Regions from separate parts of the Parabacteroides sp. 20_3 genome, predicted to be linked through region 1. Evidence: riboswitches for the same ligand, from Rfam matches in the RefSeq annotation. Region 1 holds a riboswitch; each other region holds the start of a gene.
What was found. A riboswitch is a leader RNA that binds a small molecule or an ion and turns the genes downstream of it on or off. The one in region 1 is predicted to bind cobalamin.
Positions count from the first base shown of each region.

Region 2: another riboswitch for cobalamin. It lies ahead of ACESPU_RS10365 (porin family protein); the one in region 1 lies ahead of accC (acetyl-CoA carboxylase biotin carboxylase subunit).
Region 3: another riboswitch for cobalamin. It lies ahead of ACESPU_RS04035 (ABC transporter substrate-binding protein); the one in region 1 lies ahead of accC (acetyl-CoA carboxylase biotin carboxylase subunit).

Region 1 covers NZ_CAXSNO010000008.1:251,915-255,198, reverse strand. The annotation lists gene accC (acetyl-CoA carboxylase biotin carboxylase subunit) at 1-1,393, opposite strand, end outside; cobalamin riboswitch at 1,479-1,680, opposite strand; gene ACESPU_RS16980 (sugar O-acetyltransferase) at 2,170-2,763, shown strand; gene ACESPU_RS16975 (HAD family phosphatase) at 2,756-3,284, shown strand, end outside.
Region 2 covers NZ_CAXSNO010000004.1:280,542-283,825, reverse strand. The annotation lists gene scpA (methylmalonyl-CoA mutase) at 1-185, shown strand, start outside; gene coaW (type II pantothenate kinase) at 315-1,169, shown strand; cobalamin riboswitch at 1,189-1,392, shown strand; gene ACESPU_RS10365 (porin family protein) at 1,684-2,292, shown strand; gene priA (primosomal protein N') at 2,380-3,284, shown strand, end outside.
Region 3 covers NZ_CAXSNO010000002.1:46,327-49,610, forward strand. The annotation lists gene ACESPU_RS04030 (iron ABC transporter permease) at 1-746, opposite strand, end outside; gene ACESPU_RS04035 (ABC transporter substrate-binding protein) at 756-1,919, opposite strand; cobalamin riboswitch at 1,982-2,181, opposite strand; gene ACESPU_RS04040 (precorrin-2 C(20)-methyltransferase) at 2,248-2,952, shown strand; gene ACESPU_RS04045 (hypothetical protein) at 3,001-3,284, opposite strand, start outside.

The DNA.
Region 1 (3,284 bases):
CGATCATGGCGATATTCTCGATTTCCTCGTTATTACCGTTAGACCGTTGTAGCATCCGGGCATTCTTAGCGATAAATAATGTATTATATTCCCCTTTCACGAAATCAGGATTATGCATGATACGTTTCAAATAACTGAGGTTCGTCTTTAAGCCCGTGATTTTATATTCATATAGAACCCGGCGCATACGCTCGATCGCATACGCACGTGTCGTTGCCCATACGATTAATTTACCGATCATAGGGTCATAATAGACCGGAATCTCATACCCTTCATATACATAGCTATCGATACGTACCCCGATACCATTCGGTTCCGTTAATTGCCGGATAATACCCGGGGAAGGCATGAAATTATTTTCCGTATCCTCCGCACAGATCCGGCACTCGATGGCATGTCCTCGTTGGAAAAGATCTTCTTGACGAAGATGCAAAACCTCATTATTGGCGATACGGATTTGTTCCTTTACCAAATCCACCCCTACCACTTCTTCCGTGATAGGATGCTCTACTTGTAGCCGGGTATTCATTTCCAAAAAATAAAAATGGCGGTCCTTATCTACAAGGAACTCTATCGTTCCCGCTCCGGAATAATGAACCGCTTTAGCCGCAGCCACAGCCTTTTCCCCCATTTCTTTACGTAAGTCCGCTGTTAGGAATGGAGACGGGCTTTCCTCTACTATTTTCTGGTTACGACGTTGAACCGAACATTCCCGGTCAAATAGATGAATGACATTACCATGGTTATCTCCCAATATCTGGAATTCTATATGATGCGGCTCCTCTACGAATTTCTCTATATATACCGTATCATCACCAAATGAGGACAACGATTCTGAACGAGCCGTATGATAAGCCTCGACAACCTCGCCCTTCTCATGTATCAGGCGCATCCCTTTTCCTCCACCTCCCATAGAAGCTTTCAGCATAACAGGGAAACCAATTTCTTCGCAAACCCGAAGCGCTTCTTCCGCACTTTGCAACGGTTGCTCCGTACCGGGAACCACAGGAACCTCTGCGGCGATCATGCGTTTGCGTGCGGCGATCTTATCTCCCATCGCTTCCATCGTCTCCGCTGACGGGCCGATAAATATCAATCCTTCTTGCTTACAACAGCGTGCGAAGTCCGCGTTCTCCGACAAGAAACCATAACCGGGATGTATCGCATCGGCATGGTGCCGTTTCGCCGCAGCGATCAGATTGTCTATATTCAAATAACTTTCCTTGGAAGCCGCCGGGCCTATCAAGGCTGCCTCATCCGCATACATTACATGCCGAGCGGTACGATCGGTCTCCGAATATACGGCAACAGTGCGAATCCCCATCTCCTTACATGAGCGCATCACACGGATAGCGATCTCACCTCGATTCGCAACAAGCACTTTACGGATCATGTCGCCACGAGGACATAAATTCTCCATAAATCATTAACTATTGATTCTTATTCTTTTCGTACTGCTTTCCTAATCCCTCGAGCAAAAACAGCCTTTAATGAATGGCAGGTCTTCTGACTGACTCCCATCTTGAGGCCTTCCCGGTCGCTAGAACCAGTGGCGATAGTGTTGTTTCAAGATGTTCTTCGGAGCTTCACAGCAGCGGGACTGTCCGGGATTCACACCCGATTCCCTTTTAATCCACATACCCGAATGGTATATGCGGAACCGATTCGGGGGCAAAGATAGTATTTTTTATTTAACTATCCACTTCAGCCAGGCCGGAATATACGGAATACACGGATCCCAAGTAAAATTCCGTACAATAAGCTCACAAGAGAAGCTTATGCATAAAGCATTAAAAATCAAAATTAAAAAAACAGGATAATCTTTCTGCGAAAACACATACATGTTTTTGAAAAAAGTCGTACGTGTTTTCTGGAAAGGTCGTACGTGTTTTCCTGAATCCTTCCACCGAAAACAATAGCGCATGCTAAAATTTACAAGAAGCTCCACTTAAATGAGATGTTAAATGAAAAAGCCTTACTTTTTGTAGAGTCAACAGGCAAGTACAGTTTTTATACATTTCGTTTGTTCGTGTTCTCAGCTATTTTGTGTAACTTTGCGTATGCTTGAAGGCATATCAATTTGAAGCTGCCTATTCTTGCTTGCGTTACCTTGTCGTAATAATTGGCTCAAATAAAGAATAAGACTCTACAATGAGATGAATTGAACACATGAAAACTGAATATCAAAAATGTATGGATGAGGAGCCTTTCGACGGCTCATCGCCCGAAATAACGGAAATGACTGTCCGTAACAAAAGGCTACTACACCAACTCAGAGAAACGGATTATGCCGACAATGAGGCAAAGCAGCGCATCTATCGGCAGATGTTCGGAAGTATCGGCAAGGATGTTTACATCGACATAGACTTCCGATGCGAGTATGGGAAAAACATCTATTTCGGGAACAAGGTGATCGTGAACATGAACTGTACGTTCCTCGATAATAACAATATCATTATCGGTAACAACGTGATGATAGCCCCCGATGTGAAAATATATACCGCAACTCATTCCGTTCACCTTGCGGAAAGGATGCCGGAAAGGACACATCCCGGAGCGTCCATCTGCGACACAATTGCCCGACCTGTCCTTATAGAAGATGGTGTATGGATAGGAGGCGGCTCTACAATCCTTCCGGGTGTGACCATCGGTAAAAACTCTGTCATCGGAGCAGGCAGTGTTGTCGTGAAAGATATTCCTGCCAATTCCATAGCTGTCGGCAATCCTTGCCGTGTAATTAAAAATATCGAAGATAATGATTAAAAACCTCATTTTTGATTTTGGCAAGGTCCTCGTAAATCACGATTTGCAACCCTTGCTTGAACGACATTTCGGGGATGATGAAGTGTCACTAATCGGTTTTCACAAAATTCTATCAGATCCGAAATTTATAAACATGTGCGACCGTGGAATAATCCCGTTTGATAAAATGATTGACGGAGCGATAAAAAGGTATCCTGAATATAGTGATGCCTTCACGTTTTTCAAAGATAATTATCTAGAAGAGATAACAGGAGAGATTGAAGGTATGCGTGTACTTCTAAAAAAGTTAAAGCAATCTGGATTCAAACTATATGGGTTGACGAACTGGAGCGACACAATCTACCGGGTCATGGAGAAATTCGACATATTCCGGTTACTTGACGGTATGGTAATATCATGTGAGGAACACTTCATCAAGCCAGAAAAGGAAATTTATCTTCGCCTTCGTGACAAATATGGCCTTAAACCGTCGGAATGTTTGTTTACGGATGACAGAATGGTGAATGTGTTGGGTGCAAAGG
Region 2 (3,284 bases), on a different contig from region 1:
TTCCGCAGGTTATCGAGGAGTTGAAGAAACTAGGTCGTGAGGACATCATCGTTATTGCTGGAGGTGTAATCCCGGCTCAAGACTATGATTTCTTGTATAAGGCTGGCGTTGCCGCTATCTTTGGCCCGGGTACTTCCGTATCGAAGGCAGCTTGCCAGATCCTTGAGATCTTGTTAGGCGAATAAATGGAGTTTAGACCTTACGGTTTTTAAATAAAGAGAGGCTGGACAATTGATTTTGTCCGGCCTTTTTTAGTATTGTATGCGGGTTTATGTACTTTTGTAGCGATTATTCAATTAAAAAGGGAAAGAATCATGGGAATCGTTATAGGTATAGATGTGGGAGGTAGCACGACCAAGATCGTCGGCGTGGAGGATAAGAAGATCAAGAACCCGATGTTCGTGAAAGCTACCGATCCGGTAACCTCTTTATTCGGGGCCTTCGGTAAATATATTTATGATAATAACATCTCGCTCTCGAATATAGAGAAAGTGATCTTGACAGGTGTAGGTAGTGCTTATATCGATCAACCTTTATATGGCTTACCAACTGCGAAGACGGATGAGTTCCTTGCGAATGGGCTAGGGGCGCAATATAATACGGGACTGGACAGTCTATTGGTGGTCAGCATGGGAACGGGTACCTCCTTTGTCAAGGTACAAGGCTCCACGATCGAGCATATCGGGGGATTGGGTATCGGTGGCGGAACAATCCTCGGCTTGTCTAAGCTATTATTGAAAACGCATGACTTTCACCAAATAGCGTCTTTGGCCGAGCACGGTTCCTTGAATGATATCGACTTGCATATCCGGGATATTACGCCGCATCCGCTACCCGGCCTGCCGCTGGACGTGACAGCCTCTATTTTCGGAAAAGCGGACGCGAACGCTAAGGTTGAGGATATCGCTCTCGGTATCGTTCATATGGTCTTGCAGACCATCGGACAAGGAGCTGTTTTCGCCTCGTTAAATGGCGATATCAAGAATATCGTATTGATCGGTAACCTGACTCGCTTGCCACAATGCCCGGATATTTTCCCCCGTCTGGAGGAGATGTGCGATGTCCATTTCAAGATACCGGAGTATGCCGAGTATCGCACGGCTATCGGGGCGGCTTTATGCTATATCAGGAACCGGGAATATAAGGATATTTTTTGTGGAAAGTGTTAGGCTACATCAAAACTTTATGTATCTTTGCTACATGCTTTGTTCCCTTTCGGCAATCGCCGGATAGGGATTAAAAGGGAATCGGGTGAGAATCCCGGACAGTCCCGCTGCTGTAAGCTTCATAAACGGGTTGAGCAATACTGTTGCCACTGTTCATTCAAGTGAATGGGAAGGCGCTTAAGACCGGAAGTAAGTCAGAAGACCTGCAAGGCGTGTATATTTTCGACGGCTTCGAGGAAAGGCCGGAAGAGAACGCAAGAACCGTATCCGGTTTTTACTATTCTTTATCCAAGGTTTTCTTATCAAGTCGTCTCATGGTTTCGGATAATTATTTTGCCATAATAATTAGGGAAAGAAGCATGAATCTGACCGACGGGATGAGCTCCGTGTGTAAGATGCATGCTTTCTTTGCGTTTAAAGGACTGGGGTATTCCGTGAACACTCTATAGAGAATATTTGTTTATTATTAGAAAAGTGCGTTTATTTGCAACGAGTAATTAACAAAAGAAGTATGAATATGAAGAAAATTGTGGGACTTGTTATGGTTGCCTTGCTAGCGTTGATGGCGCTTCCGGCGAACGCTCAGCTTAAATTCGGTATCAAGGGAGGTGTGAATATATCGTCTGTTCATTTCAACTCGGACGTGTTGAAAGCGGATAATGTAACCGGCTTTCAAGTGGGTCCGATGATCGAGACGACCTTACCGTTGGTCGGTGTCGGGATCGATGCGGCGGTGTTGTATTCGCAAAAAGGTTTGGAGACGACCTCGGCTGGCGGGGTTAAGACTTCGATGAAGACGGATTATATCGATGTTCCGGTCAACTTGAAATGGAAATTCGGTTTACCGATCGTCAAGGCGTATTTGGCAGCCGGTCCGTATATCGGTTTCCGTGTAGGCGGTGATAAATTTTGGGATATCCCGGGTTCCGTAGCGGATCAGGTGAAGGCGAAGAATTTCAGCGCAGGTTTTAACTTCGGTGCCGGCGTGGAACTGATCAGTCACTTGCAGGTGGGTTTCAATTATGGTCTGGGACTGACTGATAACTATAGCATTGAGAAGGTGAACCTCTCCGACGGTGCCGGAAAGAACCGTGGATGGTCTATCACGGCAGCGATCTTGTTCTAAATAGGTGAAAATAAAATGAGAGAGGCTGGGCTTTAGAAGTCCGGCCTTTTTTGTTATTTTTGGGCTCGTAATGAAACACCTGTTTGAATGAAATACGCGGACGTCATACTTCCCCTTCCTTTGGAGAATAGCTATACCTATCGGATACCCGAAGATCTGGAGAGAGCCGTGATTCCCGGTTGCCGGGTGATCGTGCATTTCGGGAAGAAACGATATTATACGGCTATCGTCATGGAGGTACACGACCGGGAACCGGTATCCGATTTTGAGACGAAGGAGATCTACGCTTTGCTGGATGCCACGCCGGTGCTCCGCCGTCCGCAACTCCGTTTCTGGAAATGGATATCTTCTTATTATATATGTAAGCTGGGCGACGTGTATAAGGCGGCCTTGCCTTCCGGCTTAAAGTTGGAAAGCGAGACGGCGGTTACTTATAATGAGGATTTCGAGGCCACCGCCCCCTTGCGCCCGAACGAGCAAGCGGTACTGGATGCCTTTAGCGGGGTTTTGAAATTGACGATCTCGGAGTTGGAGAAGAAGACCGGTCTCCGAAATGTTGTCCCGATCGTCTCTTCCTTGATGGTGAAAGGGGCGGTCGAGGTGAGCGAGGAGCTAAAGCGAGGATTCGTTCCAAAGACACAGGCGTTTATCCGTTTGGCCGAGGCTTACCGGGATGAGACGAAATTACAGGCGGTGTTCGAGGATTTGAAACGAGCGAAGAAGCAAGAGCTTCTGTTGGTCAGCTTCTTGGATTTAAGCCATACGTTAAATCCTGCTTTATCGAAGGAGCTTTCCAAGAAAGAGCTATTGGAACGCAGTGGTTATACCTCTGCGGTATTGGAGGGTCTGCTGAAACGGGGTATCTTGGAGAGTTACGAGAAAGAGGTGGGGCGTTTGCAAGTATCCGTCTGCCGCTTGCAAGAGCCGAATCCGCTCAGTCCGGCGCAAGAGAAAGCCTATGGAGAGATCCATGAGGCTTTCAAGACGAAGGA
Region 3 (3,284 bases), on a different contig from region 1:
ATAACCAACAAACGGGCCCGCTTGATATTAAGTCCCAAATTGCGTGCGTAGCTATCCCCAAGAAGCATCAAGTTCATGGTCTTGATAAGCAGGAACGAGAGAGGGATCAAGACTGTCATAAGAATCACGAACAACGTCATCTGATTACCGGAAACACGGGCGAAACTACCCAATCCCCAAATCACGTATGCACGGATATCCTCCTCGACGCTAAAGAATTTAAGTACACCGATCACGGCGTTTGCCACGTAACCGATCATCACACCGATAATCAACAACGTGACATTTCCTTTTACCTTTTGGGAAACATACACGATCAGCGCCATCACGGATAAGGAACCGATCACGGCCGCTATCGATAAGGCGATCTCCCCCATAAAACCAAGTTTACTCAAGGCAACGCCCCCTAAACTACCGCTTAACAACACCACGAAAGCGACACCCATGCTCGCTCCCGAACTGATACCTAAGACCGAAGGTCCGGCCAATGGATTACGGAAAACGGTTTGCATCTGTAAGCCGCTGATGGATAAGCCTGCTCCCGCTACCAACGCTGTCAATGCCTGTGGTAGTCGGGATTTCCAGATAATATTCTGCCATGTAATAGGCTCATTTCCTGAATTCCAGATAATATGCCAAACCGATTGAAGAGGAATAGAGACTGACCCCAACACCAAATTCAAAAAGATTAGAACAAAAATAGCCGTGACAATCGCCAGCATCCATAGGGTATTTGAATGTCTCATCAGCGTTCCTTATTTAAGTCGAGAATAATAGACCGGCTCATGATCCGGTAATAAATCCGGATGAAAGATATGAAGCAAATCCGCTAGGACGATCTCCGGTTCTGTCGGCATACTCTCATAAAACGGCGTGTTCTTCATATTACAATAGATAATCCCTTTCTCCCGGAACGCACGGAAATCCGCATAACGAGGATCTTGCTCTTTCAATGCCTCATAGCTAAACGTTCCCGGGAAACTATTCACGATACGCCAGAAATCAGCATCGTCCGCTTGGTTATAGACCGTCTCGAAGTCTAATGTAACACCACCGGATCGCTCATCGTCTTTCAAGAAATAATCAGCGCCGGCATCCTTGAAAAGCTGTGCCAAGAAACTCTTTCCTCCTACGGCATACCAGTTTCCACCCCGTAACTCGCCACTAAAAACGATCGGACATTTTTTAACCTTGCCATCCGCCGTAAGTTCCTTTAATTCATTATACCTCTTCTCAATGGCGGCAAAACGCTCATTGCCCTCTTTCTCTACCCCTAACAACAAGCCTATGAACTTGATCCATTCAGCTTGTCCCAATGGCGTAGTCTCCTTATAACCCAAATGGGGAATCAAGGGGATACCCACGTCTTTCAGCGTCTCATAGCCTCCCCGCTTGAATGGCGATACAAGGATCAAATCAGGATTCATACTCATGATAACCTCGTTATCGAAATTTCCCTCTATACCGATCTTTGCGGTTTTACCTTCTTTCAGGCGTTCGTTCATCTCTTTATTGAACAAATGCCGTGTACTGGTAATCCCAACGACCTTATCCAAGGCACCCAATTTAATAAAATTCGATAATTGCAGGGAAGTCATACAGATAACGCTTCGGATAGGAAGCTCTATCATCGTATAATCAACGGGAATCCCCGTGGGTTTCGAACCTCTTTTTACGAACGCATAATGAAACGTGGTGCTTTCCTCGTTTTGAGGATCTTGAATATCAGCCAAGACATATTGATCCGCATAGGTAAGCTTGAATCCTTGGGCGTATAAAGGCTTAACCTGCTCTTGCGAGAATGCGGATTGCTCTACGGAAGCCGTCTTCCCTATTTCTCCTTTTTCACGGATACCTGAAGTACATGATAAAGTCAATACCGATAAAAGCAAGCATCCACCCGCTATAAACTTATTCATAATCCTTGTTTAATTGACAGTTGATCATTGACAGTTACTCTCGTCCTGCTCCACGGGACAGCAACATTTATTTATGAACCGGCAGGTCTTCTGACTTACTTCCATTCTGGACGCCTTCCCGATTACGAAACCAGTGGCCAAGGTATTGTCCGAATGTTTAGAAGTTCACAGCAGCGTGGTCTGTCCGGGATTCTCACCCGGTTCCCTTTTAATCCGCCTCCCGGAAAAAGAGATAAGCGGAGCCTATTACAGCGACAAAAGTAGTAAGAATATTTGTATACATCCGCAATTTTAAGGACTTTTGCGTTTCAAATAAAAACAGATACACATGAATCATCCTATTCACTTCGTCTCATTAGGTCCCGGTGATCCGGAATTAATTACGCTGAAAGGGCTTAAAACATTACAAAAGGCTGATATTATCTATTGTCCTGCTACACAAGGCAAGCATGGAATCATATCTCGGGCGACGGATATATTGAAAGCTATTGAGGTAGACGAATCCTTGATCCATCCGTTTATTTTGCCAATGAGTAAGGAACGGACAGATGCGTTAAACGCTTATAACGAATTGTTTCTGGATGCCCAAGCTGAATATTTGAAAGGAAAACAAATCGTGATCGTCGCCGAGGGAGACGCTGGTTTTTATTCATCTATACAATATGTATACGATAAATTCGAGGAAGCAGGAATCCCGGTCGATCGAATCGCAGGAATTCCGGCATTTATAGCGGCAGGTGCCTTGGCCGGGATACATATCGTAAAACAAGAGGAGCAAATTAACGTAATCCCCGGGACTGCGTCGTTCGATGAACTTTCGGCAAAAATAGAAAATGGAATGATCATCGTCATCATGAAATTACCGGGTTGCCAAGAGGCTATTCATACTTGTATCCGGCAGTATGCGGATAAGGCGGTTTTTCATTATTTCGAGAATGTTGGAACAGGAAAAGAATATTATACTACTGATATCACCACTATACATTCCAAGGATTTCCCCTATTTCTCCCTACTGATTATCCAACCTCGCTAAAAGAAGAAGGCTGCCCGGAGAGTAACCAAACCCGGACAGCCCATCTTATTACGCTACATGCAATATATGCTTAAGCTGATCGATATGGAAACGAAGTGTATCCATATAAGGTTTCACTGAATTATGATACATGATCGCTTTTGCGTGCATATCTTCCAACTCGCTTACTTTACGGTTCGCCTCACGCATTTTACAAGCGTTGTAGCGAATACCCGATACATGTCCTTTGATATCCTCGATCGCTTGGTTTCCCCGGTTGAAGATAGACTCTGCTTCTTCCGGAGCGTATACCGTATAGGCTTGGGCAACGTCATCCAGTAATGCCTGTTGAT